Regions from separate parts of the Pseudarthrobacter humi genome, predicted to be linked through region 2. Evidence: predicted binding sites of a transcription regulator. Region 2 holds the regulator's gene; the other holds the start of a gene.
The links. Region 2 encodes LexA, which represses DNA repair genes until DNA is damaged. Its sites were predicted from a motif close to TCGAACANNTGTTCGA; they were not measured.
Positions count from the first base shown of each region.

Region 1: NFC73_RS09665 (shikimate dehydrogenase) is a predicted target of LexA. The motif match lies at 10,675-10,690, and genes of this name have one in related genera.

Region 1 is NZ_JANCLV010000005.1:149,342-164,502, reverse strand. It holds gene NFC73_RS09715 (IclR family transcriptional regulator domain-containing protein) at 64-876, opposite strand; gene NFC73_RS09710 (3-oxoacid CoA-transferase subunit B) at 982-1,674, opposite strand; gene NFC73_RS09705 (3-oxoacid CoA-transferase subunit A) at 1,676-2,335, opposite strand; gene NFC73_RS09700 (thiolase family protein) at 2,339-3,535, opposite strand; gene pcaC (4-carboxymuconolactone decarboxylase) at 3,643-4,095, opposite strand; gene NFC73_RS09690 (alpha/beta fold hydrolase) at 4,092-4,910, opposite strand; gene NFC73_RS09685 (lyase family protein) at 4,903-6,336, opposite strand; gene pcaG (protocatechuate 3,4-dioxygenase subunit alpha) at 6,378-6,956, opposite strand; gene pcaH (protocatechuate 3,4-dioxygenase subunit beta) at 6,958-7,740, opposite strand; gene NFC73_RS09670 (bifunctional sugar phosphate isomerase/epimerase/4-hydroxyphenylpyruvate dioxygenase family protein) at 7,789-9,693, opposite strand; gene NFC73_RS09665 (shikimate dehydrogenase) at 9,693-10,574, opposite strand; gene NFC73_RS09660 (IclR family transcriptional regulator) at 10,713-11,528, opposite strand; gene NFC73_RS09655 (MFS transporter) at 11,760-13,079, shown strand; gene NFC73_RS09650 (ATP-dependent DNA ligase) at 13,127-14,215, opposite strand; gene NFC73_RS09645 (hypothetical protein) at 14,456-14,692, shown strand; gene NFC73_RS09640 (MoaD/ThiS family protein) at 14,830-15,117, opposite strand; gene NFC73_RS09635 (WD40/YVTN/BNR-like repeat-containing protein) at 15,110-15,161, opposite strand, start outside.
Region 2 is NZ_JANCLV010000002.1:42,853-58,013, forward strand. It holds gene hisH (imidazole glycerol phosphate synthase subunit HisH) at 1-684, opposite strand, end outside; gene hisB (imidazoleglycerol-phosphate dehydratase HisB) at 681-1,307, opposite strand; gene NFC73_RS03235 (histidinol-phosphate transaminase) at 1,387-2,505, opposite strand; gene NFC73_RS03240 (LysM peptidoglycan-binding domain-containing protein) at 2,584-3,024, opposite strand; gene lexA (transcriptional repressor LexA) at 3,374-4,120, shown strand; gene NFC73_RS03250 (ATP-dependent DNA helicase) at 4,132-6,189, opposite strand; gene hflX (GTPase HflX) at 6,182-7,747, opposite strand; gene NFC73_RS03260 (class I SAM-dependent methyltransferase) at 8,189-8,803, shown strand; gene dapF (diaminopimelate epimerase) at 8,784-9,728, opposite strand; gene miaA (tRNA (adenosine(37)-N6)-dimethylallyltransferase MiaA) at 9,738-10,634, opposite strand; gene miaB (tRNA (N6-isopentenyl adenosine(37)-C2)-methylthiotransferase MiaB) at 10,638-12,185, opposite strand; gene NFC73_RS03280 (regulatory protein RecX) at 12,263-12,766, opposite strand; gene recA (recombinase RecA) at 12,966-14,024, opposite strand; gene NFC73_RS03290 (DUF3046 domain-containing protein) at 14,258-14,482, opposite strand; gene NFC73_RS03295 (MarR family winged helix-turn-helix transcriptional regulator) at 14,524-15,093, shown strand.

The sequences.
Region 1 (15,161 bases), on a different contig from region 2:
TCGCGTTTTGAGGGCATTTGCTGCCCGTTCGCGCGACTGCCTGCCGCGGCCAGCTTCGGGCGTTTAGCGCCGGGCGGTCAGGTCCGCCGAGACGAGCTTCGCGGTAGCCACGATTTCCCGGGCCACGGCGGCCAGATACGCTTCCGGGTCCGGCTGGGCCGCCACCGATTGGGCCTGGAGGGACACGTTCACCGCGGCCACCACTTTGGTTGGCCCGTCGTACACGGGAGCGGCAACGGACATCAGCCCGATTTCAAGCTCCTGGTCCAGCAGGCACCAGCCCTGGGCGCGGACGGTGTCCAGCACCGCCAGCAGCTCGGGAACAGTGCCCAGGCCGCGCGGCGTCAGCGGTTTAATCTCCGCCGCTGTCAGGTACTCCTTCAGTCCGGCGGGCGGCAGGGCCGCGAGCAACACCCTGCCCATGGACGTGGCATAGGCCGGGAAGCGGGTGCCCACGGTAATGCCGACGTTCATGATGCGGCGCGTGGTCACCCTTGCGATGTAGGCGATGTCGGTGCCGTCCAGCACCGCCGCCGACGTGGATTCGCCCAGCTTGAGGGACAGCTCCTCCAGGTGGGGCTGGGCCAGCTGCGGCAGGGACAGCCCGCTGAGGTAGGCGTAGCCGAGCTGCAGGACCTTGGCCGTGAGCGCAAACGTCTTGCCGTCGGTCCTGACGTAGTCCAGCTCAACGAGGGTGTACAGGAAGCGCCGGGCCGTGGCTCTGGTCAGGTCCGTCCGGGCCGCCACCTCGGTGAGGGTCATGGCCGGGTGGTCGGTATCAAAGGCCCGGATCACGGCCAGCCCGCGCGCGAGCGACTGCACATACTGGTCACTCGCCTGCGGGGCGGCCCGTGAGTCTGCAGGTGCGTTGGTCATGGTTACCAATCCTATTCGGCGCGAAGGGACAGTTGTGGCCCTCCCGACCGGCCCTGGAAACGCCGGTCTCAGGGGCCCCAAGTGTCCCTTCGCGCCGGGGTGGGGTTAGAGCGCGACGGCGGCGGCCGCCTTAAGCGGGACGGGCACCAGTTCCTGGAGTTCCTCGAAGGTGCAGCCGAACGTCTCACGGACTGTGACGCCGTCGGGCCCGGTCAGGAAGACGGCCTTGTCCGTGTACACGCGCGTCACGCAGCCCACGCCGGTGAGCGGGTACGTGCACGCGTTCACGATCTTTGAGGCGCCCTCACGGGTCAGCAGCGTCATCATCACAAACACGTCCTTGGCGCCGGTGGCCAGGTCCATCGCCCCGCCCACGGCCGGGATGGCGTCCGGGGCGCCGGTGTGCCAGTTGGCGAGGTCACCGGTGGCCGAGACCTGGAACGCGCCGAGCACGCAGATGTCCAGGTGGCCGCCGCGCATGATCGCGAACGAATCCGCGTGGTGGAAATAGGACGCCCCCGGCAGTTCGGTGACCGGGATCTTGCCGGCGTTGATGAGGTCGCCGTCGATGTCGTCGCCGGCAGCCGCAGGACCCATGCCCAGCATGCCGTTCTCCGTGTGGAGCGTGATGTTCTGCTCCGGCTTGAGGTAGTTGGAGACCAGGGTGGGCTGGCCGATGCCGAGGTTCACGAACGAGCCGGGCGCGATGTCGCGGGCCACGAGTTCGGCGAGTTCGTTGCGGCCCAGGGGCTTTTCGCTGGCCTGCATGCTGGTTTGGCTGTTGGCTTGTGCGCTCATCTCAGGCCACCTTCACGATGCTGTTGACGTAGATTCCGGGGGTCACGACGTTCTCGGGGTCGAGCCCGCCGGTGGGGACGATCTCGGACACCTGGACCACCGTGTGCTTCGCGGCAGCAGCCATGATGGGGCCGAAGTTCCGGGCGGTCTTGCGGTAGACGAGGTTCCCGACGCCGTCCGCCTGGAGCGCCTTGATAAGGGCGACGTCGGCGTGGATCGGCGTTTCGAACACCTGGCCGCGGCCATCGATAATGCGGGTTTCCTTGCCCTCGGCCAGCATCGTGCCGTAGCCGGTGGGCGTGAAGAAGCCGCCGATGCCCGCTCCGGCGGCGCGGATCCGCTCGGCCAGGTTGCCCTGCGGGACCAGCTCCAGCTCGATCTCCCCGGCCTTGTACTTGGCATCGAAGTGCCAGGAATCGGACTGGCGCGGGAAGGAGCAGATCATCTTCCTGACCCGGCCTTCCTTGATCAGCAGCGCGAGGCCCTGGTCGCCCTGGCCGGCGTTGTTGTTCACCACGGTCAACTCCGTGGCGCCGGAATCCAGCAGGGCGTCAATCAGTTCGAACGGCTGCCCGGCGTTGCCGAACCCGCCGATCATCACGGTTGAGCCATCCTTGATGCCGGACACGGCCTCGTTGACGGAATCAACAAATGTCAGCATCTCTTATGCCTTTCCTGCGGTGACGTTTTCGAGGACCACGGCGAGGCCCTGGCCCACGCCGATGCAGATCGCGGCGACGCCCCAGCGCTCACCGGAGGCCTGCAGGGACCGGGCGAGGGTGCCGAGGATCCGGGTGCCGGACGCGCCGAGGGGGTGGCCCATGGCGAGCGCGCCGCCGTGCCGGTTCACGATGGTGGGATCGATGCCCCAGGCGTGGATGCAGGCCAGAGACTGCGCGGCGAACGCTTCGTTAAGTTCGACGGCGCCCACCTGGTCCCAGCCGATGCCCGCCTTCGCGAGGGCCTTGTTCGCGGCCTCCACCGGGGCGTAGCCGAAGAACTGCGGGTCGTTGCCGTGCGCGCCGCGACCGGCGATGCGGGCCAGCGGTTCGAGCCCGAGCAGCCCGGCGGCAGCTTCACTGCCGATCCAGGCCGCGGAGGCGCCGTCGGACAGCGGCGACGCGTTCCCCGCGGTGACGGTGCCGTTCTCTGTGCGGAACACGGTCTTCAGCCCGGCGAGTTTCTCGGCCGAGGAGCCGGCGCGGATCCCTTCGTCCCTTACCAGGTCGGTGCCAGGGACCGGGGCCACCAGGTTGTCGTAGAAGCCCTCGTCCCACGCGGCGGCGGACAGATTGTGGGAGTTCGCCGCGAACTCGTCCTGCTGCTCGCGGGTGACACCGTACTTTTCGCGCAGCCGCTCCGTGGCCTCGCCCAGGGAGATGGTCCACTCCTTGGGCATGGCCTTGTTGACCAGGCGCCAGCCCAGCGTGGTGGAGGCCAGGGTCATGTCCCCGGCCGGGTAGGGCTTCTCCGTCTTGGGCAGCACCCAGGGAGCGCGGGACATCGACTCGACGCCGCCCACCAGCATGAGCTCGGCGTCGCCCGCGTTGATCTGGCGGGAGGCGATAATCGCGGCATCCAGCGACGAACCGCAGAGCCGGTTCACCGTGGTCCCCGGGATGGAGACCGGCAGGCCGGCGAGCAGGGTGCCCATCCGGGCGATGTTGCGGTTCTCCTCGCCAGCGCCGTTGGCGTTGCCGAAGACAACCTCGTCGATCCGCTCCGGATCGAGGCCCGGGGCCCGCTTCACGGATTCGGTGATCACGTGCGCGGCGAGGTCGTCCGGGCGGACGGCCGCGAGACCCGAGCCGAACTTACCGAAAGGCGTGCGAACGGCGTCGTACACAAAAGCCTGGTTCATAACTTTTCCTCTAAGTTGTGTGCGTGGTTCCCAACTAGGTCGCAGTTGATGTCGTTTTGAGGGCTCATAACGACATCTGCTGCTACCTAGTTGGGAGGGTGGGGGTGCTAGTTGGGTGGGCCGGCGGCGTTGTCCATCTCGTGGAAAACCTGCTGGGCGGTCTTGAAGGCTGTGTTCGCGGACGGAACCCCGCAGTAGATGGCGGTCTGGAGCAGGATTTCCTTGATCTCATCCCTGCTCAGGCCGTTGGTGAGGGCCGCGCGGATATGCATGGCCAGCTCCTCCCAGTGCCCGTGCGCCACCATCGCGGTGATGGTCACGGCAGAGCGCATCTGCCGTGAGATGCCCGGGCGGGTCCAGATGCCACCCCACGCGATCCGCGTGATCATGTCCTGGAAATCCTCGGTGAACCCGTCCTTGTTGGCGTTGGCCCGGTCCACATGCGCTGCGCCCAGCACCTCGCGGCGGACCACCATGCCGCCGTCGTAAATCTCTTGGCTGGTGGCATCGGGCTGGACGACGCCGTTCCGTTCTCTCCGGTTCGGGGCTGCGCCGCTCACTTGGCTGCTCCCCGGGATTCAGTCCACGAGATGAGGTTCCGAAGCAGGTCGGCCACGTGCCCGGGTGCCTCGAACGGTGCCAGGTGTGCCACCCCGCTGAGCGTTACCGCGTTGGCGGTGCCACCGCCGGCGGTGATCCCTGCCGCAATTTCTTCGGCGAACGACGGCGGCGCAACAGTATCCTCCGCACCGGCCAGTGCCTGCGTGGGGACGCTGATGCTGCCGAGGTCCGCGCGGACGTCAAAGGACGCCAGCGCCTCGCAGCAGAAGGCGTAGCTGAAGCGGTCGGCGTCGCGCAGGGCGTGCAGGAGGCGGCTGCTCCGGTCCGGTTCGCGGTCCATAAAGCCTTCTGCGAACCAGCGCTGCGCAGAGCCCTGGATCATGACGGGGGTGCCCTGGGTGCGCACGGTTTCGGCACGCTCCAGCCATGCTTCCGGAGTGCCCAGCTTGGCACCGGAGCACTGGACCGAGAGGCTCTTGAGGCGTTCGCCGTGCTTGATCCCCAGCTGCAAGCCGGTGGCACCGCCGAGGGAGACCCCGGCACAGTGGAAGGCAGCCCCGGGCGCGATGGAGTCCACAAGGTCCACCACCGCGTCCGCGAGGTCGGCCACGTCAAAGGCTTCGGTGGCGGCGGGTGAGACGCCGTGGCCGGGCAGGTCCCAGGCCACCACGTCGTAGTCGTTGCCGAGCAGGGTGGCCGCGTCGGACCACAGGACGGAGGATGTGCCCAGCGACGGCCCCACCACCAGCAGGGGACGTTCGCCAAGGGCCCGTTCGGGTGAAAGCAGTACTGCCTTCAGGGTCGGTTTAGCCACGGTTGGCTCCGTTCTGGGTAGGTGCTGCAAAGTCGGGGTATGCGGCCAGGATGCGGCGCAAGATTTCAGCTGCCTGGCCCAGGTAGCCGGTCGGGTCAAGCAGCTCGTCGAGCCGCAGATCGGTGAGCACGCCCGCCGGGACGGCCTCGCGCAGCAGCCGCCGGTAGGTGGCCCCCTGCTCGGCAGCGGGCGCCGCAAGGGTCCGGTCCACCACTGCCTGCAGCTGCACCTTGCCGCTGCGGCCATCCGTTTCGGCCAGCAGCGGCGCGACGGCGGCGCCCACCCCTTCGGCCAGGAGCAGCGGCCCGGCAAGGTCCAGGTTGCGGCGCATGGCGTCGGGAAAAACCTGCAGGCCTTCGGCAAGCTCCCGGAGCTGTCCGGCCGCGCCGAGTGCCAGGCGGAGCAGCTGGCGCAGGGCCGGCCACTCCGTGTGCCAGGCGGCATCCGGGCGTTCGTCGTTGAAGTTGGCCGCAGCCAGGTGAAGCTGGGCCACCAGCTGCGGTGCCTGGAGGGCGGCGCTGCGGATGAGGACCGACAACACCGGGTTCTGCTTCTGCGGCATGGCCGAGGAGACGCCGCGGCCGGCGGCGCGCGGTTCGGCGAGTTCGGCCACCTCGGGCCGGCTCAGGAACAGGACGTCCGTGGCGATTTTGCCGGCTGCGTCCAGCACCGAGGCCAGAGAATTGCCGAGCGACGTGACGGCCAGCCGGTTCGTGTGCCAGGGCGCGGGCGCCGCGGCCAGGCCCAGTTGCCGGGCCAGTGAGTCGGCCAGCTCAAAGGGGCTGGTGGCCGAGCCGGACGTGAGCACGGTTCCGGCAGCCAGTGTTCCGGCCGCCCCGCCGAACTGCACCGGCAGCTCCACCTGCTCCAGCTGCCGTCCTGCGGCGGCCAACCCGTGGAACCATTGCGCTGCCCGCAGCCCAAACGTAAAGGGGAGGGAATGCTGGGTCAGGCTCCTGCCCACGCCCAGCGTGTCCGCATGCTTCTCCGACAAGATGGCGAGCGCCGCCGTCGTGCATTTCAGATCCGCCAGCACCGCCTCAACGGTGTTGCGCGCGAGCAGCATCAGGGCCGTGTCCAGCACGTCCTGGCTGGTCAGCGTGGTGTGGACCGCCTTTAAGGCACCCACACGGCCGGCATCGAGCGCGGTGACATGCTTGCGAAGATCGGCCAGCAGCGGGATGACGGGGTTGCCGCCGCCCTGGGCCCGGAGCGCGATGTCGGCTGCGTCGTAGCGTCCCGCCTCGGCTGCGGAGGCCACGACGGCGGCGGCACCTGCAGGCGCCAAGCCCGCCTTCTCCAGCACGGCGGCCCAGCCCGCCTCGACGGCGAGGATCGCCGCCAGTACCGCGCGGTCACCGGTCAGCACCGTCACCAGGGGCGACGCCGAGACAGGACTGAGCAGGCCGACGTCACCGTCGGCCACGCTTCCGAAGTGGCCGGTACCGTCCGTGCCGGCAGCGTCAGTCACTGGAAGTCCAGGAAGACTGTTTCGCCCTCGCCCTGCAGGCGGATGTCCCAGGTGAGTCCGCCGTCGGGATCGCGGCGGGCAATGAGCGTCTTGCGGCGCTCCGGGTCCAGGGAGCTGAGTAGCGCGTCCGTGGCGAGGGCTTCCCCGTTCTCCGGCAGGTATACGCGGGTGAACAGGCGATTCATCAGGCCGCGGGCAAACACGGCCACGGAGATGAAGGGTGCGGCCGCTGGTTTTCCGGGGACCTGCGCGGTGGGTCCCGGGTTCACTGTGGTGAAGGTGTACACGCCGGAGTGGCCCACGGAGGCGCGGCCCCAGCCGGTGAAGGTGTAGCCGTCGCGGACCAGGGACCCGGTACGCTGCACGATCCTGCCGTCGGCGTCGGGCTGCCAGATCTCCAGGATGGCGTCCGGGATGGTTTCCCCGGCACCGTCATACACGGTGCCCTGAAGGCGGATGGAGCCCGGCGATCCGGGCGCCAGGAGTTCGTTGTCCTTCACGAACGGCAGGGCATAGCCATAGAACGGGCCGACGGTCTGGCCGGGGGTGGGAACAAGCTGGGTGGGTGTGTTCACGTTATTCCTCGTCTCCTGCTGCGCCGAGCGCCTCGTTTTCGGTCCAGGTCCGCTTGGAGCCGGTGAGGACGATGTCCCAGTTGTAGCCCAGTGCCCACTCGGGTTCAGTGAGATTGTGGTCGTAGTTGGCCACGAGCCGGTCGCGGGCGTCCTGGTCCACGATGGACTGGTAGATGGGGTCGAGCGGGAAGAGCTGGTCGCCGGGGAAGTACATCTGCGTGACGATCCGCTGGGTGAACTCCGTGCCGAACATGGAGAAGTGGATGTGGGCCGGCCGCCAGGCATTGACGTGGTTCTTCCATGGGTAGGCGCCGGGCTTGATGGTGGTGAACCGGTACGAGCCGTCGGGGCCCGTGATGCAGCGGCCCACGCCGGTGAAGTTGGGGTCCAGCGGCGCCGGGTGCTGGTCACGCTTGTGGATGTAGCGGCCGGAAGCGTTGGCCTGCCAGATCTCCACGAGCTGCCCGGCCACGGGGCGGCCGTCGCCGTCCATGACCTTGCCGGCCACGATGATCCGCTCGCCCTGGGGTTCACCGTTGTGCTGGATGGTCAGGTCAGCTTCCAGGGCGTGCACGTCCTGGTGGCCGAACGCCGGCGAATACAGTTCGATGGTTTCCGGGTCCGCGTGGTGCAGGCTTTTGGTGGGGTGCCGCAGGATGCTGCTGCGGTAGGGGGCGTAGTCCAGCCGGGGCTGGGTCTCGGCCGTGGCGCCGTCCTTGAGCGCCCGCGCGTAGGCATCGGCCATGGCGTTAATCTCTGCACTGAGATCCTGCTGTGTCTCCACTGCGGCCTCCTTTTTCTTTGTTGCTGCTGGATGGTGGTGGTGCTTGTCTTACCGGTGCTGCAGGTGGTCGTACTGGACGGCGTGCCGCACGGGGGCGTTGGGGGCGCCGTAGCCGTCGTAGGCGCCGCGGCGTTCCACCATTTCGAAGAACACACTGCCCACGGTGGCCGTGTAGAAGTGGAGGAATTCGCCGTCGGCGTCCCGGTCGTACAGCAGGTTCAGCGCCTGCAGCGTGGCCAGGAAGTCCGGTGCCAGCCCGAAGCGTGCGTCCAGGTCCTCGTAGTAGTTCGCCGGGATCTGCAGGAACTCCAGGCCGCGGGCCCTGCAGTCCCTGGCGGTGGCCACCAGGTCATCCACCGCGAAGGCGATGTGCTCCTGGTAGGTCTTGCGCTGCTGGTTCAGCGGCGCCAGGTTCAGCACCAGCCGCACGGCGCGGTCCCCGGTGGCCATGACCTGCGAACGGACCAGTCCGGTGGGGCTGGGCACCTCAGCGAACGGCTGGGGCTCCAACGCCAGGGCGCTCGTGTAGAAAAGGACGGCCTCGTCGAAATGCTGCCACGGCTGCGCAAGGTTGACGTGGTCGATCACAGCGGCGGGGCCGGCGGCGGGATTTTCCAGCCCCTCCCCGAATTCACTGGTCCAGGCTGCTGTGCCGTCCGAGGTGCCCTGGCACAGGAAGATCTCGGTGGAGTCCGGGGCGGCAAAACCCTGGAACACTTCCTCGTTGGCCTGGCTCTTGCGCGGGACCGCGGGGGCCTTCAGCTGCTGGGCGCGGGCGGCGGCAATCACAGGGGAGGCAACGTCAAAGCCAAGGGCACCAATAGCAGGGGCGGCGATGGCGGGCGACGCATCAGCCGACGGATCGTGCCCGTCTGCCGGTGCCGCCTCGTTGATGATCACCCGGGCGTGGCCCAGGCTCCAGAGCTGCACGTCCTTGGTGCGGTGCCGGCCGTTGAACTCGAAGCCCAGCTGGCCCAGGACCGTTTCCAGTCCCTGGGTGTCCGCGGCCCTGACCTCGGCGAAGTTGTAGCCTGCCGGTTCGGCCACCTGCGGGAGCGTGGCCAGTTCCATGGGATAACGACGGCGGCCTGGGGCCTGGGTGCCGTCGGCGCCAGTCGCGCCGGTGGACGCAGCATCCAGCCACTTGGCGCTCTGTTCCTCCAGCCAGATGAGCGAGCGCATGGCGTCGACGGCGGTGCGTTCCACGTCCGATTGACGGAAGACGTCGTTGAAGATCTCCAGTGACACCGGGCCGCTGTACCCCGCCCGGACCACGTGGCCCATGAACTTGGCGAGCTCGAACTGGCCCTCGCCCGGGAACACCCGGTAGTGCCGGCTCCAGGAGAGGACGTCCATGGAGAGCTTGGGGGCGTCCGCCACCTGGACGAAGAAGATCTTTTCCGGGTTGAAGGCCTCGATGGGGGCGGTGTCCCAGTTGCGGGACAGGATGTGGAAGGAATCCAGGCAGGTGCCCAGGTTGGGGTGGTCCACGGCTTCCACCAGCTTGTGGGCGTGCTCGTAGTCGTTGACGTACTTGCCCCAGGCCAGGGCCTCGTAGGCCACCTTGACGCCATGGTCCCCGGCCAGCGCAGCCAGCTGGCCGAGCTGCTCCACCCGGAGGTCGTCGCTGTCAATGCTGGCGGTGGCCACATTGGAGCAGACCAGGACGGTGTCCATGCCCAGCCGCGCCATGAGCTTGAATTTGGCTTCGGCACGCCGGAGGTTGGCGACCAGGAGGTCTTCGGACACGCTGTCGAAGTCGCGGAACGGCTGGTAAAGATCCAGCGTGAGGCCAAGGTCGGCCGCCATCTTGCGGACGTCCTCGGGCGTGAGCGGCGACGTGACCAGATCCTGCTCGAAGATTTCGATCCCGTCAAAGCCGGCGATGGCGCAGGCCTGCATCTTTTCCTTGAGGGTGCCGGAGAGGCACACCGTAGCGATTCCGGTGCGCATCAGGCAGCCACCTCTTCCTTGGCCACGAGCTCCAGGAAATGGCTGCGCATGCGTTCCGCGTCGGCTTCCAGCCCGGTGAAGATCCGGAAGGAATCGGCCGCCTGCCCTACTGCCATGCGGCCACCGTCCAGTACCTCACAGCCTTTGGCGCGGGCGCCGCGGACCAGTTCCGTATCGATCGGGCGGTAGACGATGTCCGCCACCCAGTGCCGCGTTTCCAGCAGCTCCAGGTCCAGCGGGACGCCCGGGTGGGCGGCCATGCCCACGGGGGTGCAGTGCACCAGACCGTCGGCCAGCGGCATCAGCTGCGGCAGCTCCGCCGTCGTACGCGCCGTGACTGTGCTGCCCGGGAAGAGGCCGGCCAGCTCTACTGCGCGGGCCGCGCAGCGGGCGGGGTCCACGTCCACCAGGTCCAGCGCCTTCACGCCGGCGGTGAGCAGGGCGTAGGCGACGGCGGATCCGGCACCTCCCGCGCCCAGCTGGACGACGCGGTCCAGCCGCGCGCCAGGTAGGCCGGAGGCAAACGCGGCGGCGAAGCCGGAGAAGTCGGTGTTGTGGCCAATGAAGCGGCCGTCCTCGATGACCACCGTGTTGACGGCGCCGAGCCTCAGGGCGTCCGGTGAGACCTCGTCCAGGTGCGCCAGCACAAGCTGCTTGCACGGATGGGTGATGTTCAGGCCGTTGAAGCCCAGGCTGCGGGCGCTCCTGAGCAGATCCCCTACGGCATCGCCGGAAAGTCCGAGCTCCAGCAGGTCAATGGGGCGGTAGAGGTAGCGCAGGCCCTGCACATCGCCTTCGCGTTCGTGCATGGGGGGAGTGAGGGACGGCATTACGCCGTCGCCGACCAGTCCCACAAGGTAGGACTCAGTTCGATTGCTCATCCGGGCAGCTCCTTTGATACGGCACCCGGCGGGCGGCGGCGCTTGGGGCGGCCTCGGCGGGTCGGGTGATAGGGATTACAGTACAACACTTGTTCACTTCTCGCACGCATGTTCTACATACGAACATTTCAAGATTTTTTACCGTTGCGGCAAGCGCGCAGCCAGCTCCGCCGCGGCATCCTGCAGCAGGGGGACATGGGCCAGCAGGGCTTCCATGCTGAGGCGGAAGACGGGAACGGCGGTGGCCAGGGAGGCGAAGGCATGGCCCTGGGGATTGAGCAGCGGCACGGCCACGGCGCGCATGCCGTTCTCGTTTTCCTCGTCCATCACGGCATATCCCTGCCGGCGCACCTTCTCAATCTCGGCACGGAAGGCGCCCCGGTCCGTGATGGTGTGCTCGGTGAGGGGATCCAGCGCGAGCTCCTCGAGCAGCGCTTCACGCTCCGCGTCCTCAGCAAAAGCCACCAGCGCCTTGCCGACGGCCGTCGCGTGCAGGGCGCCCAGATGCCCGGGATCGCTGGTGACGCGGAAGGCCTGCGGGCCGTCCACCTTGTTGACCGTGAGGTGATGGTGGCCGTCGCGGACACTGAGGATGGTGGCCTCCCCGGTCTGCTCGGTCACGCGGCGCAGGACCGGCAGCGCGGTGCCGGCAAATCCGTGATGGTTGGAGACCCGCTGGCCCAGCTGGAAGATCCGCAGGCCCAGGTGGTAGCGGCGGCCGTCCGGCTCATAGTCCACAAATCCGTCCCGCGTCAGGGATCCCAGCAGGCGGTAGGTGGTACTGAAAGGGAGGTCGGCGCGGCGCGAGATCTCCGCGGCGCTGGCGCCACGCGGCTCGTCACCCAGGAGGACCAGCAGGCCCAGGGCCTTGCCCACCATGTCCGTACGGTCGCCCTTGGGCGTCTTTGGCTCAGCGGCAACGTCATCGGGCGCTGTGGTTTGATTCACACTCATACGTCGATGTTGCCACATCGTGGCAACTATTTCTAGATGGTGAGCATTTTCTTGACAAGTGACTGTGCTCACAGCCATCATTGCTGTATCGCACAAGTAGCTTCCACCATGTGGCTACTGCTCCGGGTCTTTCAACGGCCTCCAGCCGCACCGCACCAGCTCCACTCAGGCCGCTGCGGCTGCGGCCCTCCAGATCCATCCGCGACAATGTCGTCACATCTAAGGAACTTCATGAGCCAGACACTTCCGTCCGCCGGGCAGGGCACCGTTGCCCCGGCCGGGACGCCAAAGAAGGCAGCCCTCGCCAGCTTCCTGGGCAGCGCCGTCGAATACTACGACTTCTTCATCTTCGGTTCCGCCGCCGCCCTGATCTTCCCCACGGTGTTCTTCCCGGACGCCGGAGCCAACGCGGCCGTCATGTCCTTCGCCACCTTCGGCTTCGCCTATGTGGCACGGCCGGTGGGCGCCGTCATCCTGGGCCACTTCGGTGACCGCGTGGGCCGGCGGAAGGTCCTGATGTTCACGCTGCTGCTGATGGGCGCCTCGACGTTCCTGATCGGCTGCCTGCCCGACTTCAACACCGTGGGCTGGTGGGCTCCGGCCCTGCTGGTGCTGGCGCGGCTTTGCCAGGGCCTCTCCGCCGCCGGCGAGCAGGCCGGCGCATCCTCCATGACGCTGGAACACGCACCGGACAACCGCCGCTCCTTCTTCACTTCCTGGACCCTCACCGGCACCCAGGGCGGCCAGATCCTCGCCGCCCTCGTCTTCATCCCCGTCCTGGCACTCCCGGACGAGATCAAGTACGGCATCGGCTGGCGCGTCCCGTTCTGGCTCAGCGCCGTCGTCGTTCTTGTTGCGTTCTTTATCCGCCGCACGCTGCACGAGCCCCCGGCGTTCGAAGAAGCCCAGAAAACCGCCCAGATCTCCAAGCTGCCGGTCGCTGACCTCCTCAAGGGCCACTGGCGGGACGTCCTCCGCGTCATTGCGTGCGCCTTCATCGCCGCAGTATCCACGGTGTTCGGCACGCTCGCCATCAGTTACGCCAAGACCGTTGCCGGTGTTGACGGCACCACCACACTCTGGCTCGTCGTTGGCGCCAACCTGGTCGCTTTGGGCACCCAGCCGCTGTTCGGCATGCTGGCTGACAAGATCGGCCGCAAGCCGGTCTTCATCTACGGCGCAGTGGCCAGTGCGGTCCTCACCCCGGTGTTCCTGCTCAGCCTGGAGTCCGGCAGCGTTCCGCTGATGTTCCTCGCGGCGATCGGTTTCTTCTCCTGCGGCTACGCAGCCTCCAACGCCGTCTGGCCGTCCTTCTACGCCGAGATGTTCAGCACCAAGGTCCGCTTCTCCGGCCTGGCGATCGGCACACAGCTGGGCTTCCTCATGGCAGGATTCGCCCCGGCCATCGTGGCAGCCATGGGTGGCATCCGGCCCGGGGGCTGGGTTCAGATCAGCATCTTCACCGCCGTCATCTGCGGCATCTCGGCCATCTCCGCCCTGACGGCCAGGGAGACCTTCAACGTCCCCACCAAGCAGCTCGGCCTGAAGTAGGGTTCCTCGGCGGGCGGCGGGTTGGGTGCCCAGTGTGAACTGGGCGCCTACGGCCGGCCGGTCTCCAGCACCGACGCCAGGTCAAAGTTCACCGGCTCCTCCAGCTGGGCGTAAGTGCACGACTCGGGGTCCCGGTCGGGCCGCCAGCGGTTGAACTGGGCGGTGTGGCGGAAGCGCTCACCCTCCATGTGGTCGTACCTGACCTCCACCACCAGTTCGGGCCGGAGTGGCACAAAGGACAGGTCCTTGCCGGCGCTCCACCGGCTGCCTTCCGCATTGCGGGGGGTCCGTTCGCCGTCCGCCTGCTTGGCCCAGGCCCAGGGGTGTCCATCGAAGTCCGTGACCAGCGTCTGGAGTTCCTTGAACAGCTCCTGCCGGCGCTTCATGGGGAAGGCGCCGATCACGCCCACGCTGGCCAGGCCGCCGTCGTCCTTGTACAGGCCCAGCAGCAACGAACCGATCGCGTCCGGTCCGCTCTTGTGCACGCGGTAGCCGGCCACCACACAATCGGCCGTACGTTCGTGCTTGACCTTGAACATCACGCGTTTGTCCGGCTGGTAGCTCCCCTCCAGCGGCTTGGCCACAATCCCGTCCAGGCCTGCACCTTCGAACTGCTGGAACCATTGCTCGGCGGCGGCCTTGTCCTGGGTCGCCGCCGTGAGGTGGACGGGAGCCTTGCTGCCCGCGAGCGCCTTTTCCAGCGCTGCCCGCCGTTCCGCGAAGGGCCGGCCGGTGTAGTCGTCGTCGCCCAGGGCCAGCAGGTCAAAGGCCACAAACTTGGCGGGGGTCTGTTCGGCGAGGAGCTTGACGCGGCTGGCGGCAGGATGGATGCGCTGCTGCAGGGCATCGAAATCGAGCCGGTCACCGGAGGCCCCCACCAGGACAATCTCGCCGTCCAGCACACAGCGGGGCGGCAGGTTTTCCTTCAGGGCTTCCACGAGCTCAGGAAAATACCTGGTCATGGGCTTTTCGTTGCGGCTGCCGATCTCCAGCTCATCGCCGTCGCGGAAAATGATGGACCGGAACCCGTCCCACTTGGGCTCATAGCTGAGGGCACCCCCTGCGGGGATACCACCGATTCCACTGACGGCCTTGGCGAGCATGGGCGGGACGGGAGGCATCACGGGAAGGTGCATAGTGCCCATTCTTGCCCGGGAGGCCCGCCGGCGGTAGGCCTGAACTGGCACGATGCCCAACTGAAGGCCGCAGCGGGGTTTGACATGCGGGATTCGCCGAATCCTGTAGTGCCGGCGGAAACGAATCGATCGCGGAGAACTAACCGGCTCCTAACGTTGAGGAAACCAGGGCGCAACATAGCCCAGCCACACTGGAAGTGCCGGCAAGCGCAGGCACCAGCTCCAGCCAGGAGGCCCCCCATGTTGAAGGAAGCCAAAGCCCATGTAACAAGAGTCCGCGCCCTGGACCAGCTCCACCGCGGCGATGAAATCGAGGCCCGCCTCTCCGTAGGCCCCAGCTACGACGACGTGGTCATCCGCCGTGGCCGTGTCCAGGAGACAGCACCGGGAATCGGCGTTGTCTGGATCATGGACCATCACACCGGCTCGCGGAAAGCGATCAATACGGACGAATGCAGCGTCTGGCGGATTGCCTGACCGAGTTTTGGGCCGCTGGCGCAGCACCACTTGCGGAACCTTGCACGCGCGAATCTTGTATTCCGGAGTCTTGCACGACGACGGCGGGCGCAGTCAGTCAGGACTGCCCGCCGGACCGCCCGAGAGATACTTCGGCCCTAACCTCCGGCCACCGACTGGATGACCAGCACCTCCTGGCCGGGCGACACCTCGGTTTCCAGTCCCTGGAGCCGGCGCACTTCGTCACCGGCAACGTAAATATTCACGTAGCGGCGAAGTGCGCCGGTTTCGTCCCGCAGCCGCCTGGCCAGCACCGGGTAATCCCCGGTCACCGAATCCAGCAGGCTTCCCACCGTCACCGTCCCGTCGGCGGGCGCAGTCAGGATGGACCGGCCGCCGGCCAGCGGCTGGAGGACGCTGGGTAGCACCACGCTGATGTCAGGCACCGCGGGCCGCTGCCGCTTCCGGAACCGGCAGTCCAGCCGCAGGG
Region 2 (15,161 bases):
GCGCAGCAGCCGTGCACCGGCGTCGCCGGATTTTTCCGGGTGGAACTGGGTAGCGCAGAGCGGTCCGTTCTCCACTGCGGCGATAAAGCGCGCGCCATGCTCTGACCAGGTCACCAGCGGCGCGGTCATCCGCGGCTGGATCACGTCGAAGCTCCAGTCCTGGACACCATAGGAGTGGACGAAGTAGAAGCGCTGGTCCGCGACGCCGGCGAAGAGTTTGGATCCTTCCGGAACGTCAACCGTGTTCCAGCCCATGTGTGGCACCACTTCGGCGGGAAGGAGTTCCACCTTGCCCGGCCACTCCCCCATGCCTTCAGCTTCTGTCCCGTGCTCCACTCCGGCCTCGAACAGGACCTGCAGGCCCACGCAGATTGCCAGGACCGGCCTGCCCCCGGCCACGCGCCGGCCGATCAGCCGGATGCCGTCCACGGCCTTGAGCTCGCGCATGACAGTCTCGAACGCGCCGACGCCGGGTACTACCAGGCCGTCGGCATTAAGCACGTCCTCCGGCTTGGAGCTGAGGATGACCTCGGCTCCTGCCCGCTCCAGGGCGCGCACGGCAGACCGGACGTTTCCCGAACCATAGTCCAGGACAGTGACTGTGGGCTTGCCTTCGGGTGATACGGGCTTCTTACCGGCGGCCGGATCGATGACGGCACCGTCCCGGAGGATTTGGCCGCTCACAGGGCACCCTTGGTGGAGGGGATTCCCTCCACGCGGGGATCGGGCTCTACCGCAGCACGCAGGGCGCGGGCGAAGGCCTTGAACTGCGCTTCCACAATGTGGTGCGGGTCGCGGCCCGCGATGACGTTCATGTGAAGGCAGATGCCGGCATGAAGCGTGATGGCTTCAAAGACGTGGCGGGTCAATGACCCCGTGAAGTGGCCGCCGATCAAGTGGTACTCCTGCCCGGCAGGCTCTCCGCCGTGCACCAGGTAGGGGCGGCCGGAGACGTCGACGACGGCATGCGCCAGGGCTTCGTCGAGGGGCACGGTGGCCTCGCCGAACCTGCGGATCCCGGCCTTGTTTCCCAAGGCAGTGCGCAGGACTTCACCGAACGTGATGGCGACGTCCTCCACCGTGTGGTGGACGTCAATGTGGGTGTCACCGGTGGCTTTGACCGTCATGTCAATGAGCGAGTGCTTGCAGAGCGCCGTCAGCATGTGGTCGTAGAACGGGACAGACGTGTCGATGTCCGAAACGCCGGTGCCGTCGAGGTTAATCTCCACGAGCACTGACGATTCACTGGTGGCACGCTCCATGCGTGCGGTCCGGGGCCCGGCAGCGTTCGATCCGGTGAAGCTCATGGTCATTTGTCCTTTGGGTGAAGTCAGTGGTGCGAAAGCGAAGGAGATGTGCCGGCGCGGCGGCGCCGATACCTCAAGTTTAGGCGGGCAGCCTGGCCTGGCTGGCCAGGATGCGTTCCAGCGACGTCAGGAAGGCTGTGGTCTCCGTCTCAGTTCCCGCCGTGACTCGCAGGTGGCCGGGGATGCCGACATCGCGGATCAGCACGCCGTCGTCCAGCAGCCGCTGCCAGACGTCATGCGGGCTGTCGAGGCCGCCGAAGAAGACATAGTTCGAATCGGAGGCGGCAGGCTTGAGGCCCAGGCGCGTGAGTTCCGAGACGATGCGGTCGCGCTGCTCCTTGATGTCCTCGACGTCGGCCATCAGCGCAGTGCGGTGCTGCAGGGCGGCGAGGGCTGTTGCCTGGGTGATGGCCGAAAGGTGGTACGGCAGCCGCACCAGGCGCAATGCGTCCGTGACTTCAGGAGCGGCGGCCATATAGCCCAGGCGGGCGCCCGCAAGGGCGAACGCCTTGCTCATAGTGCGGGACACAATGAGGCGCTCCCGGCCGGGCAGCAACGTAAGGGCGCTGGGCGTTCCGTCATGGGCGAACTCGTGGTACGCCTCGTCAACGATGACGATGGTCTGGCTGGCCTTGCCAGCCTCGTACACGGCCTCCACAACGTCCAGGCCCAGCCCCGTGCCGGTGGGATTGTTCGGCGAGCAGAGGAAAACGATGTTGGGCTGAAGTTCTTTGACCTGCAACGCGGCCGATTCGGCACTGAGCCCGTAATCGTCTGCCCGTTGCCCGACGATGTACCCGGTGTCCGTGCCGCTGGCCAGGAGCGGATACATGGAGTACGTGGGCGGGAATCCCAGGGCCGTGCGCCCGGGCCCGCCGAATGCCTGGAGAATCTGCTGGAGGACCTCGTTGGACCCGTTGGCCGCCCAGATGTTGGTGGCATCCAGACCGTGCCCGAGATACTCGGCCAGCGCTTCCCGGAGTTCGGTGAACTCACGGTCCGGGTAGCGGTTGAGGCCCGCCGCGGCTTCCGTCACGGCCACGCTGATCGCGGCCCGTACGTCCGCCGGGACGCCATGGGTGTTTTCGTTGACGTTCAGCAGGATAGGTACATCCAGCTGCGGGGCACCGTACGGGGTCAGTCCGCGGAGGTTGGTCCGGAGGGGAAGTCTGTTCAGACGCTCTAGCTGGTCATTCACCTGAACAGTTTAGGTCCGAAGCAGACGGCCGGAAAATGTGACGGCCTGCGGCGGCACACACCCGAGCCCGCAGGCTCATTACCTGGTGGGGACGAAGAGTTGCTGTCCGGGGACAACGCCGCCGGCGGAAAGGTTGTTCAACTGGGCAATATCCGCAATGACATCACGGGGATCACGCTCGGGCGCCACCGTGCCGGCAATGGCCCAGAGTGACTGGCCGGCCTGCACCGTGACCGAAACTGTTGGCGTTAGTGACAGGTCCGCGGCAGAATCGGCGGCCTTTGCCGGGGCGTTGAGGAAACCTGCAAGGGAAAGCAGGATTGCGGCAAGAATCACCAGCGGGATGCCGATGAGGACTACCCGGCCCCTGCGGGTCAGGCGTAGCGGCGGTAACGCTTCCCTGCGCTGCCTTGGGGCCGAATCCGACGTCGAAACGGGTGCGGACCACTGCCGCGAGGTGAGGTCCTGCACGGAAATGAACTGCGGACGCGAGTCCTGCGAAGCGGATATAGCTGACATGAAATGAGCCCTCCTGGACCATACTGTGCTGCCCGGCGCGCCCTCCGCGTCCACTTGCCGGCACCGGCCTGAGCCGTCCATAAATTCGAATATTCGAATCCGCAAGCAACGAGTAGAACACATGTTCGAACTTTGCTTCTTCATTTTTAGCACTTATCAACGAATATTGTCGAGACTCGCTAGAACAAATGTTTGAAAAAGCCCTGTGGCTGGCCTACGTTTGGATCAAAGAACAACCACCTCTGTAGTTGATCAGCAGGGTCTGACAATCAACTCCGACACCAGCCCCGGGGCGTTCCAGGCACCAGAGGCCGGAGCGGAGCCGGGCAACCGAAAGGCATTGGCGAACATGGCAGCACCAGCCGCCGAGGGCAAGGCGACACCGCAGCGCCGCCAGCCCCCACGAACCCCCAAGGGGCTCACCGCCCGCCAAAAGAAGATCCTTGAAACCATCCAGCGCTCGGTGAATGACAACGGCTATCCGCCGTCGATGCGTGAAATCGGTGACACCGTGGGCTTGGCGAGTTTGTCGAGCGTGACCCACCAGCTCTCGCAACTGGAGAAGCTGGGGTACTTGCGCCGGGACCCCAAGCGTCCGCGGGCCATGGAAGTCCTGATGCCGTTGACGCTTGACGGCGGGTCCGCTAAGTCGAACGGGACAACCAAGCCCTCAGTCCTGCACGGCATCGGCGGGACGGTCACCGAACTTCCCTCTGCCATGGACACCGCGATGGTGCCGTTGGTGGGCCGGATCGCGGCCGGCGGGCCCATCCTGGCTGACCAGGTGGTGGAAGACGTCATGCCCCTGCCCCGGCAGCTGGTGGGCCAGGGTGAGCTGTTTATGCTGCGCGTGGCCGGCGATTCGATGGTGGATGCTGCCATCTGCGACGGCGACTGGGTAGTGGTCCGCCGGCAGGCAGACGCCTCCAACGGCGATATTGTCGCGGCCCTGCTGGACGACGAAGCCACCGTCAAGACCTTCCGCCAGCGCGACGGCCACACGTGGCTGTTGCCGCAGAACACCCAGTACGAGCCCATCCTGGGCGATCACGCCACCATCATGGGCAAGGTCGTCTCGGTCCTGCGGTCGCTATAGGACCTGCGCAGTCAGGCGCCCTTCCCGGCCAGCCTTTCCAGGGCGGCGAATGCCGTCTTGCGGTCCGTGGTGGGCCAGAACGGCGGCAAAGCGGCGCGGAGGAATCCGGCGTAGCGCTCGGTGGCAAGCCGGGAATCAAGCACTGCCACCACACCTTTGTCTCCGGTGGAACGGATCAGCCTTCCCGCGCCCTGGGCCAAGCGGATGGCCGCGTGGGTCGCCGATACCGCCATAAAGCCGTTTCCGCCGGCCTGCGCAACGGCGCGGGACCGTGCGGTCATCAGCGGGTCGTCCGGCCGCGGGAACGGGATGCGGTCGATCACCACCAGCCGGCATGATCCACCCGGAACATCAACGCCCTGCCACAGGGACATGGTGCCGAACAGGCAGGTATCGGGCTCGTCCGCGAACTGCTTCACGAGGGCCGTCATGGTGGAGTCGCCCTGGCAGAGAATGCTGAGGCCAAGCCGGGGACGCATCGCTTCTGCGGCTTCCTCTGCGGCTCGGCGGGACGAAAACAGACACAGGGCGCCGCCGCCGGACGCGCGGATCAGCGCCTCAAGTTCATCAAGGGCCTCCTGCGAGGCCCCGCGGCCCGGCTTGGGAAGGTGGCCTGCGACATAAAGGATCCCCTGTTTGGGATAGTCAAAGGGCGATCCGACATCGATCCCGCTCCAGTTGGGCGCACCCTCCCCCACCAGTCCCAAGCCGCCGGCGGTCGGTTCAAAGGCTGAGCCGATGGCCAGGGTTGCCGACGTCAGGACAACGGTGTGGCCGGCGAACAGCCCCTCGCGGAGCTTGCCGGCAACGCTAAGCGGCGCGATGTTGACCAGGACCGGCGCAGACTCGTCGGGCTGCGCATAGCCCTGTTGCGGATCGAAGGAACTTGCGCGGGAAAACCACACCACTTCGCGGTTTTCACGGGCCACGATCAGCCGCTCGCACAGTTCGAGGATCAGCATCAGGCGTGAGCGCGCGAGCTGCCGCCCGCCGTCCGCCGATTGGCTGCCGTCCCCCTTGGAATCGGACAGTGCAGCGCGGCAGGCCTCACGCAACTGGTCCACACAATCCAGCTGTTCGTCGTTGAGGCCGTTCGGGAGCAGCCCGTTGGGCACGCCGGCCAGGGCGAGTTCCAGGTTGGCGGCGGCTGCGTTGAGGGCATCCACAGTGATGGCCGTGTGTTTCCGCGCGCCCGACGCCGCAGCGTGGACCATTGCCACGGAGAGTTGCCCCGACACCGCACCGGTGACCCGGTCCTGCAGTTCGTGGGCCTCGTCCACCACCACAACGTCGTATTCAGGAAGCACGGCCAGGCCTTCGAAGGCGCTGACGGCGAGCATGGCATGGTTGGTGACCACAACGTCGGCCTCGGCGGCGTCGTGGCGCGCCAGTTCGCTGAAGCATTCGGCTGCCATGGGGCATTTCTGGGCCCCCAGGCATTCCATGGACGTCACCGAAACCTGCCGCCAGGCCCGGTCAGTAACGCCGGGAAGCAGTTCGTCACGGTCGCCCGTGGTGGTCTTCTCCGCCCACTCGCGCAGGCGCACCACTTCCTTGCCCAGCTGGGACGACGGCCCGCCCAGGGCAGCGGCGAAATGCGGGACGCTGGTGTCTTCGCCGAGGGAGAACAGCTGGCCCTCTGCGGGTTCCTCGGAAGGGAACCCGCCTTCGAGCTTGTGCTGGCAGACATAGTTGGAGCGGCCCTTGACCAGGGCCACCTTGACAGGGCGGTCCAGGGCAGGGGTGATGGTCTTCAGCAACCGGGGAAGGTCGCGGCCCACAATCTGGGTCTGCAGCGCAAGCGTGGCCGTTGACACCAGGGTGGGCTTGTTGCTCACGAGCGAGTGCGCAATGAGCGGAATGAGGTAGGCCAGGGACTTTCCGGTCCCCGTTCCGGCCTGAACCAGGAGGTGGTCGCCGGTTTCGATGGCCTTGGCCACCTGCCTGGCCATCTCGTGCTGCCCGCTGCGGCTTTGACCGCCCATGCCGGCCACGGCGCGGTCGAGCAGTTCGATCACGAACTGCTCGCCGGCCGTACCTTTGACTTCCCCCGCCGCAACCTCAGTCATGGTTGATGAAGGATTCCAGTTCAGCCGCAAGGCCCTCACGCACCATCACCAAAGCGCGGGTACCGTGCTCGCCGTGATCCAGGCTCAGGATCTCGGCATCGGTCTCGTGCAGTTTGCTGATCAGGTCACCGCGGTCGTAGGGAATCAGGAGCTCCAGCTTCACGCCGGGCCGCGGAATCCCGTCACTGATGGCCCGCAGCAGTTCGGCGATCCCCTGGCCGGTGCGGGCCGAGACCACTACGTGGCGCGGTTCGCGCTGCTTGAGGCGCTCCACCACGAACGGATCCGCGGCATCGGCCTTGTTCAGGACAATGATCTCGGGCACCTTGCGGGCATCCACTTCGCTGAAGACTTTGCGGACCGCAGCAATCTGGCCCTCGGGGTCCGGGTGGGACACGTCCACCACATGCAGGATCAGATCCGCGTCAGCCACTTCCTCCAACGTGGAGCGGAAAGCCTCCACCAACTGGGTGGGTAGCGACCGGACAAAACCCACGGTGTCCGCCAGGGTGTACCCGAGGCCGTCGGAGGTCTCGGCCTTTCGCACGGTGGGATCCAGGGTGGCGAAGAGCGCGTTCTCCACCAGCACGCCGGCGTCGGTCAGCCTGTTCAGCAGCGATGACTTCCCGGCGTTGGTGTACCCGGCAATCGCAACGGAAGGCACTGAATTACGACGGCGATTGGCCCGCTTGGTCTCCCGTGCCGGCTTCATGGCCGCGATCTCGCGCCGCAGCTTGGCCATGCGGGTCCGGATCCGGCGGCGGTCCAGTTCGATTTTTGTTTCACCGGGTCCGCGCGAACCCATGCCGGCGCCGGCGCCGCCCACCTGGCCACCGGCCTGGCGGGACATCGATTCACCCCAGCCACGCAGGCGTGGCAGGAGGTATTCGAGCTGCGCCAACTCCACTTGGGCCTTGCCTTCACGGCTCTTGGCATGCTGGGCAAAAATGTCCAGGATCAGGGCAGTGCGGTCAATGACCTTGACCTTGACAATGTCCTCGAGGCTTCGCCTCTGGGATGGTGCCAGTTCGGCATCCACCACAACGGTGTCAGCCCCGGTGGCCATCACGATTTCCTTGAGCTCGAGGGCCTTTCCGGAACCCAGGAACGTGCCCGGGTCCGGTTTGGCACGGCGCTGCACCATCCCGTCCAGGACTTCCGAGCCTGCTGTTTCGGCGAGGGCGGCGAGCTCACGCAGGGAATTCTCCGCGTCCGCCAACGTGCCTTCGGACCATAGCCCGGCCAGGACCACACGTTCGAGCCGCAGTTGCCGGTATTCGACCTCGGTGACGTCTTCGAGTTCGGTGGACAGCCCGGCCACGCGCTTCAGCGCCCGGCGTTCCTCCCGGTCCTGTTGGTCGCCGTCGTAGCTGGTGTGTTCGTCGTCCAAGCGGGAGATCGCCTGGGCCCTGCCGAACACGCCCTTGTCACCGTCTGCGGCGGTGACGTTCCTGGCCGGTACGTCCTTGGCGAGAATCCGGTCGATGACAGCTTGGATCTCCTCGGGACTCATGTCCTGGGCTGCTGGATCTGAACCGGTGTTGGGCTGGCTGGTCATGGTCTCCTTTGAAGTTTCGGCATTTTCAGAATAGTGCCGATCGTTGTTCAGTGGTGAAGTATTCGCGCTGGGCTGACGGCTTGCAGTCATCCGGGCCTCCTGGTCTGCTGGGCGGCGGCCGGGACCGGGCCGCGCAGGGAGTCTTTGCATCCGGGGATGCATGGAGTGGTGGAAAGGCGCGGGCAAAACAGCAAGGGACCGGCTGCGGCAGATCGCTCGAGTATTGCCCGGCGGCACAACAGGTACGGAAGACCTGGCATGCGGCGCATTTGCGGAAGGTTAATACCTGCATCGCTGCGGGGCACGGCTTCGGAACAAGCGGCGTCCGGGAGGACACCGGCCGTGCCGGCTACTCGAAGATCAAGAACATGGGTTCAAGATTAGCAGAAGCGGTGCCTACGGTTTCGCATTGTCCACCCCGGCCAACTAATCTGGCCAGTTATGGAGTCCGCACACTATTTCAGCGCATCGCCCGCCGGGCCGTTCACCCGCAAGCCGCTCACCGTGGAACTGGCCGGCGAGACGCGCAAGCTGCAGACGTCCGGCGGCATCTTCAGCCCCGACGGCATCGACAAGGGGACGGCGGTGCTCCTGGCCGAGGTCCCGGCCCCGGCCCCCACAGGCAACCTCCTTGACATCGGCTGCGGCTGGGGGCCGATTGCCCTGACCCTCGCATTGCGGGCGCCACACGCCAAGGTCTACGCCGTGGACGTCAATGAACGCTGCATCACGCTGACCAACGAGAATGCGGCCCTGCTGGGCCTGGGCAACGTGCTGGCCAGCACTCCGGAGGCGGTGGACCCGGACCTGAGCTTTGACACGATCTGGTCCAATCCGCCCATCCGGATCGGCAAGGATGAACTCCACAGCCTCCTGAAGCTGTGGCTGCCCCGGCTGGCGCCGGGCGGTTCCGCGTGGCTGGTGGTCCAAAAAAACCTGGGCTCGGATTCGCTTCAGCGCTGGCTCGCGACGGAACTGGATGCATCCTTCGCCGTGAGCCGGGAGTCCACGTCCAAGTCCTTCCGCATCCTTCGGGTCAGGAAAGCGTCCCAGTAGCCACAATTACGGCGGGCCCGCTGAGCTCGACGTGCTCGTGCCCGCCCGCCCCGGCGAAGAACTTGACCCCGACGACGCCGCCCGGGACGTTGACCTGCCAGGAGTCCGGCGCTTCCGCCCCGGCCCAGTGCCGGATGGCCACTGCGGCGGCGCACGCGCCTGTTCCACAGGACTGAGTCTCGCCCACACCCCGCTCATGGACGCGCATGGTGACGGTGCCGATCCCGTTGTGGACCAGCGGTTCGGCAGGCACGACGAATTCAACGTTGGTTCCATTGGCCGGCACAGGATCGACCTTCGGGGCAGTGTAGAGCCTGGTGGCTTCCAATTCGGACAGTTCAGCCAGCGCAACCACGGTGTGCGGGTTGCCCATGCTCACTGACAGGGCCGGGCGGGGCACTTCCAGGCCGTCTGCGGTTACCAGCGAGTCCATGGCTTTCGCGGTCGCGTCGCCGGGGAAAATGAATTCCCACGGCCCCATGTCCACCGCGTAGCTGTCCCCTGTCCGGACCACTGTCTTGACGCCGCCGCGCGTCCCGATGGTGAGTGCGCCGCCGTCGGGCAGGTCAACCAAGCCCTCGGCGCGCAGGAAGTGCACAAATACGCGGACCCCGTTGCCGCACATTTCCGAGAGCGACCCGTCGCCGTTGCGGTAGTCCATGAACCATTCAGCCTCGGGGCTGCTCAGCAGCAGCTCGCGGCCTTCGGAGAGGTACCGGGAGGGGACGGCCCGGATCAGCCCGTCGCCGCCGATCCCGCGGTGACGGTCGCAGAGCGCGGCAACCTGGCCGGCATCGATGGTGTGGACGCCGTCGGGGTCGGCGACCAGCACAAAGTCGTTGCCGGTGCCGTGTCCTTTGGAGAAGCGGAGTCCACCCAACGTGTGGAAGACGGGCTCTGTGGTCTCTGCGGGAGTTGCGTCCATCGTCCTAGATTACCGGCTGAGAGCCACGGCCTGGGCCGCAAGGTCCGGCGCCTGCCAGTCCAGCCAGGTGATGCGGGGATCGGCGCGGAACCACGTGAGCTGGCGCCTGGCGAACTGCCGGGTGGCCACAATGGTGTCCTCGGCTGCCTCGGCAACTGTCGAGCCGCCGTCGAGCACTTTCAGGAACTGGGCATAGCCGAGGGCCCGCGGCGCAGTTTTGCCGCCGCGGAGACCGGCCGTGTCCAGCCGGCGCACTTCCCCCAGCAGACCCTGGTCCACCATGCTGTGGACCCGCAGTGCCAACCGTTCCCGGAGGACGTCTCGGTCCACGGCCAGGCCGATCTGGACGGCAGGCTGGAAATACTCCCGCTGGGGCATAAAGGAACTGAAGGGCCGGCCGGTGAGCTCATGGACTTCGAGCGCCCTGATGATCCGGCGAGCATCGGAGACACGGCCCGCTGACACCGGGTCCACGTCCCGGAGCCGTGCCAAGAGGGCATCCTGGCCGGCTTCATCGAGCTCAGCCTCGAGCCGCTGCCGGAGGACAGGATCCGTGCCGGGGAATTCGAGGACGTCGAGGGCGGCCCGCACGTAGAGACCCGATCCGCCCGCCAGAATGGCTCGCTTGCCGCGCGCATGGATATCGCTGACGATGCTCCGGGCCTGCTGCTGGAAGTCTGAAACGCTGGCCTCCTCCGTGACGTCGAGGATGTCCAGAAGGTGGTGGGGAACGCCCCTGCGCTCTGCCGGCGTGATCTTGGCGGTGCCTATGTCCATCCCGCGATAGAACTGCATGGCGTCGGCATTGATGACCTCGCCGTCCAGCTCCAGGGCAAGGTTCACGGCCAGATCGGACTTACCTGACCCGGTGGGTCCAACAACAGCAATAACCGGGGGCTGGACCACCGGTCAGCGGCTCCGTACCGGCAGCGTGGGCATCCCCAGCGAGACTCCGGTGCGGCCGGCGCCGCCTGCGGCAGCCGGCACGGGAGCGCCGCACGAGTCTGCCTGGGACCTGTCCCAGGCGTCCCCCGCGCGGGAGCGCCGCAGGCTGTAGTCCTGCAACGACGGGTCGGCTACGAGGTGGAAGGCTGCGGCTTCGGTGATGGTGACGGTGACCAGGTCACCCGGACGCGGCACCTCTGCCCCCTCGGGAACGGAGAAGTGCACCAGCCGCTGGTCCTGGGACCGGCCCGACAGCCTGTGGGTTTCTTCCGACTTGCGCCCTGAGTGGGCGGTGACCATCACCTCTACCCGGCGGCCAAGCTGCGTGGCGTTTTCCTCGGCGGCGATCCTGTCCTGCAGTGCGGTCAGGCGTTCAAACCTCTCCTGGACCACGGCCTTGGGAAGCTGGTCCGGCAAGTCTGCGGCGGGAGTACCCGGACGCTTCGAGTACTGGAAGGTGAAGGCGGTGGCGAAGCGCGACTGCTCCACAACGTCAAGGGTGGCCTGGAAGTCTTCCTCGGTTTCGCCGGGGAAGCCGACAATGATGTCGGTGGAGATGGCGGCGTGTGGGATCTTCTCGCGGACCTTGTCCAGGATGCCCAAAAACTTGGTGGAGCGGTAGGACCGTTTCATGTCCTTCAGGACTTTGTCGGACCCGGACTGCAGCGGCATGTGCAGCTGCGGCATCACGTTGGGGGTTTCGGCCATGGCGTCTATGACATCGTCGGTGAAGGCGGCGGGGTGGGGGCTGGTGAAGCGGACCCGTTCCAGGCCTTTGATTTCGCCGCACGCGCGCAGGAGTTTGGAGAACGCCTGCCGGTCGCCGAACTCCACACCGTAAGAGTTCACGTTCTGACCCAGCAGGGTGACTTCGATGGCGCCGTCATCGACCAGGGCCTGGATTTCAGCCAGGATGTCGCCCGGGCGGCGGTCCTTTTCCTTCCCGCGCAGGGCCGGGACGATGCAGAACGTGCAGGTGTTGTTGCAGCCGACCGAGATGGAAACCCAGCCGGAATAGACCGAGTCACGCTTGGTGGGCAGCGTGGAGGGGAAGACGTCCAGGGATTCGAGGATCTCCAGCTGGGCTTCGTTGTTGTGCCGGGCCCGGTCCAACAGTGCCGGGAGGGCGCCGACGTTGTGGGTGCCGAAGACAGCGTCCACCCAGGGGGCCTTCTTGAGGATGGTCTCGCGGTCCTTCTGGGCCAGGCAGCCTCCCACGGCGATCTGCATACCCGGGTTGGCGGCCTTGACGGGCGCCAGCATGCCTAGGTTGCCGTAGAGCTTGTTGTCCGCGTTTTCCCGGACGGCGCAGGTGTTGAACACCACGACGTCGGCCTGCTCACCGCTTGCCGGTACGTAGCCCGCGTCTTCGAGCATGCCGGCCATCCGCTCCGAATCATGCACGTTCATCTGGCAGCCGAAGGTGCGTACCTGATAGGTACGGGGCTGCTGGAGGGCTGGGTCGGCTGACGGGGCGGTACCGGATGCGGGGGAAGGAATGGTCAAACTCACCTGTTAAGGGTACCGGGTCGCTACGGTTGCGGGATCGCCCAGGTTGCCGTATCGGCGGGGGCGCCGTTACGGCGGGCCTATGGATCCAGCAGGCCATCCGGTGGGTGTGTCCGGGTCTCCGCATGTGCGTCGAGCACCTCGCCGACGATCCGGAACGCCTGCGACGGCTGGTAGCCCTTGCGGGCAAGCATTGACGCCAGCCGCCGCGTGATCTTGTCCCGCTCGGCGCGGTCCGACAAATCCGTGCCTGCCCGGAGCTTGCGCTCCACCAGGAGCCGGGCCGATACTTCCTCGTCCGCGTCGGAAAGCTGTTCCAGCGCGGCGGAAGCGGTGTCTGCGTCAATCCCCTTGTCCGCCAGCTCGCGCCGGAGCGCCCCTTTGGCGAGCTTCCGCGACTGCGATCTGCTGCGCACCCACATGTCGGCGAACTCGGCGTCGTCAATGAGGCGGACCTCCTGGAAACGGTCCAGGACGGTTTCCGCCACATCCTCCGGAATGTTCCGCTCGGCCAGTTTCCGCGACAGCTGCAGCCGGCTCTTGGCCGAACTGGTCAGCTGCCGGAGCACGATGGCCCGCGCCACGGATGCGGGGTCCGGTTCGGCGTCTGGGTTTGCTTCTGCGTCTCCGGCGATGGCAGCATCCGGATCGGGTCCGTCCGGCCCGAAGCTGGGGCGTCCGCCCCGTCTCCGCTGCCGTCGCCCCGATCCGGCGTCCTGCCCGGCGTCTGGCCCGACCGCACGCCATCCGGCGCTCTGCCCGGGCGTCACGTCAGGGGCGTCCCTAGAAGCCGTCAACAGCCTTCAGCTTCGGTGTGTCTTTGGCATCGGCTTCGGCGGGTTTGACTACCCCGACACCAAGCTTCTCCTTGATGAGGCGCTCCAGTTCGGTCGCCAGCTCGGGGTTGTCGCGCAGGAACCGGCGGGAGTTCTCCATGCCCTGGCCCAGCTGGTCGCCGTCGTATGTGAACCACGAGCCCGACTTCTTGATGATGCCGTGCTCAACACCCATGTCGATGATGCCGCCCTCGCGGGAGATGCCCTGGCCATAGATGATGTCGAATTCGGCGATCTTGAAGGGCGGGGCCATCTTGTTCTTGACGATCTTGGCCTTGGTGCGGTTACCGACGGAGTCGGCACCTTCCTTGAGCGTCTGGATCCGACGGACGTCGATGCGGATGGACGCGTAGAACTTCAGGGCCTTACCGCCGGTGGTGGTCTCCGGGGAGCCGAAGAACACGCCGATCTTTTCACGGAGCTGGTTGATGAAGATGGCGGTGGTTTTGGTCTGGCTCAGGCGGCCGGTGATCTTACGCAGCGCCTGGCTCATGAGGCGGGCCTGCAGACCCACGTGGCTGTCGCCCATGTCGCCCTCGATTTCCGCGCGCGGCACCAGGGCAGCAACGGAGTCGATGACGATGACGTCCAGCGAGCCGGAGCCGATGAGCATGTCCATGATTTCCAGGGCCTGCTCGCCGGTATCCGGCTGCGAGACCAGGAGGGCGTCCGTATCCACGCCCAGCCTGGCGGCGTACTCGGGGTCCAGGGCGTGCTCGGCATCGATGAAGGCGGCAATGCCGCCCAGGCGCTGCGCGTTGGCAACGGCGTGCAGGGCCACGGTGGTCTTACCCGAAGATTCCGGGCCGTAGATCTCCACCACGCGGCCGCGGGGCAGGCCGCCAATTCCCAAGGCCACGTCCAACGCGATGGATCCGGTGGGGATGACTTCGATGGGGGCACGGACTTCATCGCCCAGCCGCATGACCGAGCCCTTGCCGAACTGCTTGTCGATCTGTGCCAGCGCTGCGTCGAGCGCCTTTTGACGATCCGGGGCTGCCGCCATGGTTCACACCTCTAATGCTTTCTCGCTTTGGAGTGGCCTCAGCGGCCGTTTCTTGGTCATCTCTGACGCTAATGGCACCCGCTGACATTCTGGCCGGATGACATCGCCTATGTGGATAACCCACTACGAAAAGCATAGCTTTACCCGAACAGGTATTCGAACAGATCCGGCGGCGTGTCAGCGCGGAAAGGGCGCACGTGGGCCTGGGGAACGCTGTCCGGTTGGTGGCGGCGTCAGTCGCGCAGGGGTTTGACGTCGCGTCCCAGGCGCCGCTCCGGCGGCACATCCTGGACATCGCAGATGGCCAGCCACACCTGCCGGGGGCTCATTCCGGCGGCGAGGGCCTGGTCGGCGGTTCGCCCGCCGGCCCCGGCCAGGACCAGGGTGCTGCTCAAGACCCGGGAGTAGCCAGCCCCGAATTCGTCGTCCATAAGCCGCCAATAGTCACTGATCCGCACCAATAGAGTCTCTCACGGTCCCGGACCCTAGAATTGTTGCCATGAGCAACTCTGCCGACGGCCCTCCTGCGACAGGCCTTCCCGAAACCGGCCTTCCGGCGACGTCCCCTGCGGGGGCAGGTGACGACAAGGACACCGTCGATGAGGCCCTGAACACTGTGGAAGACCAAATCAGTCTCTTTTGGCGGCGTGCCCGGTCGGTGTCCCATCAGCTCTCGCGGCAGGTGCACCCGGACATGGAACCGGCGGCCTACGGCCTGCTTTCGGTCATCCGGCGCGAGGGGCCCATCCGGTTGACGGATCTTGCCCTGAACATCGGAGTGGGCAAGCCATCCGTCAGCCGCCAGATCGCTTTCCTGGAAAGCATCGGGCTGGTGTTCAAGGAAGCTGACCCCCTGGACGGAAGGGCGCAGTCGATCCGCCTCACCGAAAAGGGCGAGGAAAAGATGCATCAGGTCCAGGATGCGCGCCGCCAGGATTTCCGTGAGCGGCTCGGTGAGTGGCCGGTCGGGGAACTGCAGACCCTCGCCGAGTACATGGCCAAGCTCAACTCGCTCTTTGAACTCGACGGTTTCGCGAAGGACCCGTCCGCCGGCGACACGGCAAAATAAGCCGCCACACGCAGCAAAGCCTCCGGCCAATGGCCGGAGGCTTTGCTGTACTTCCTGTCTGGTTCCTG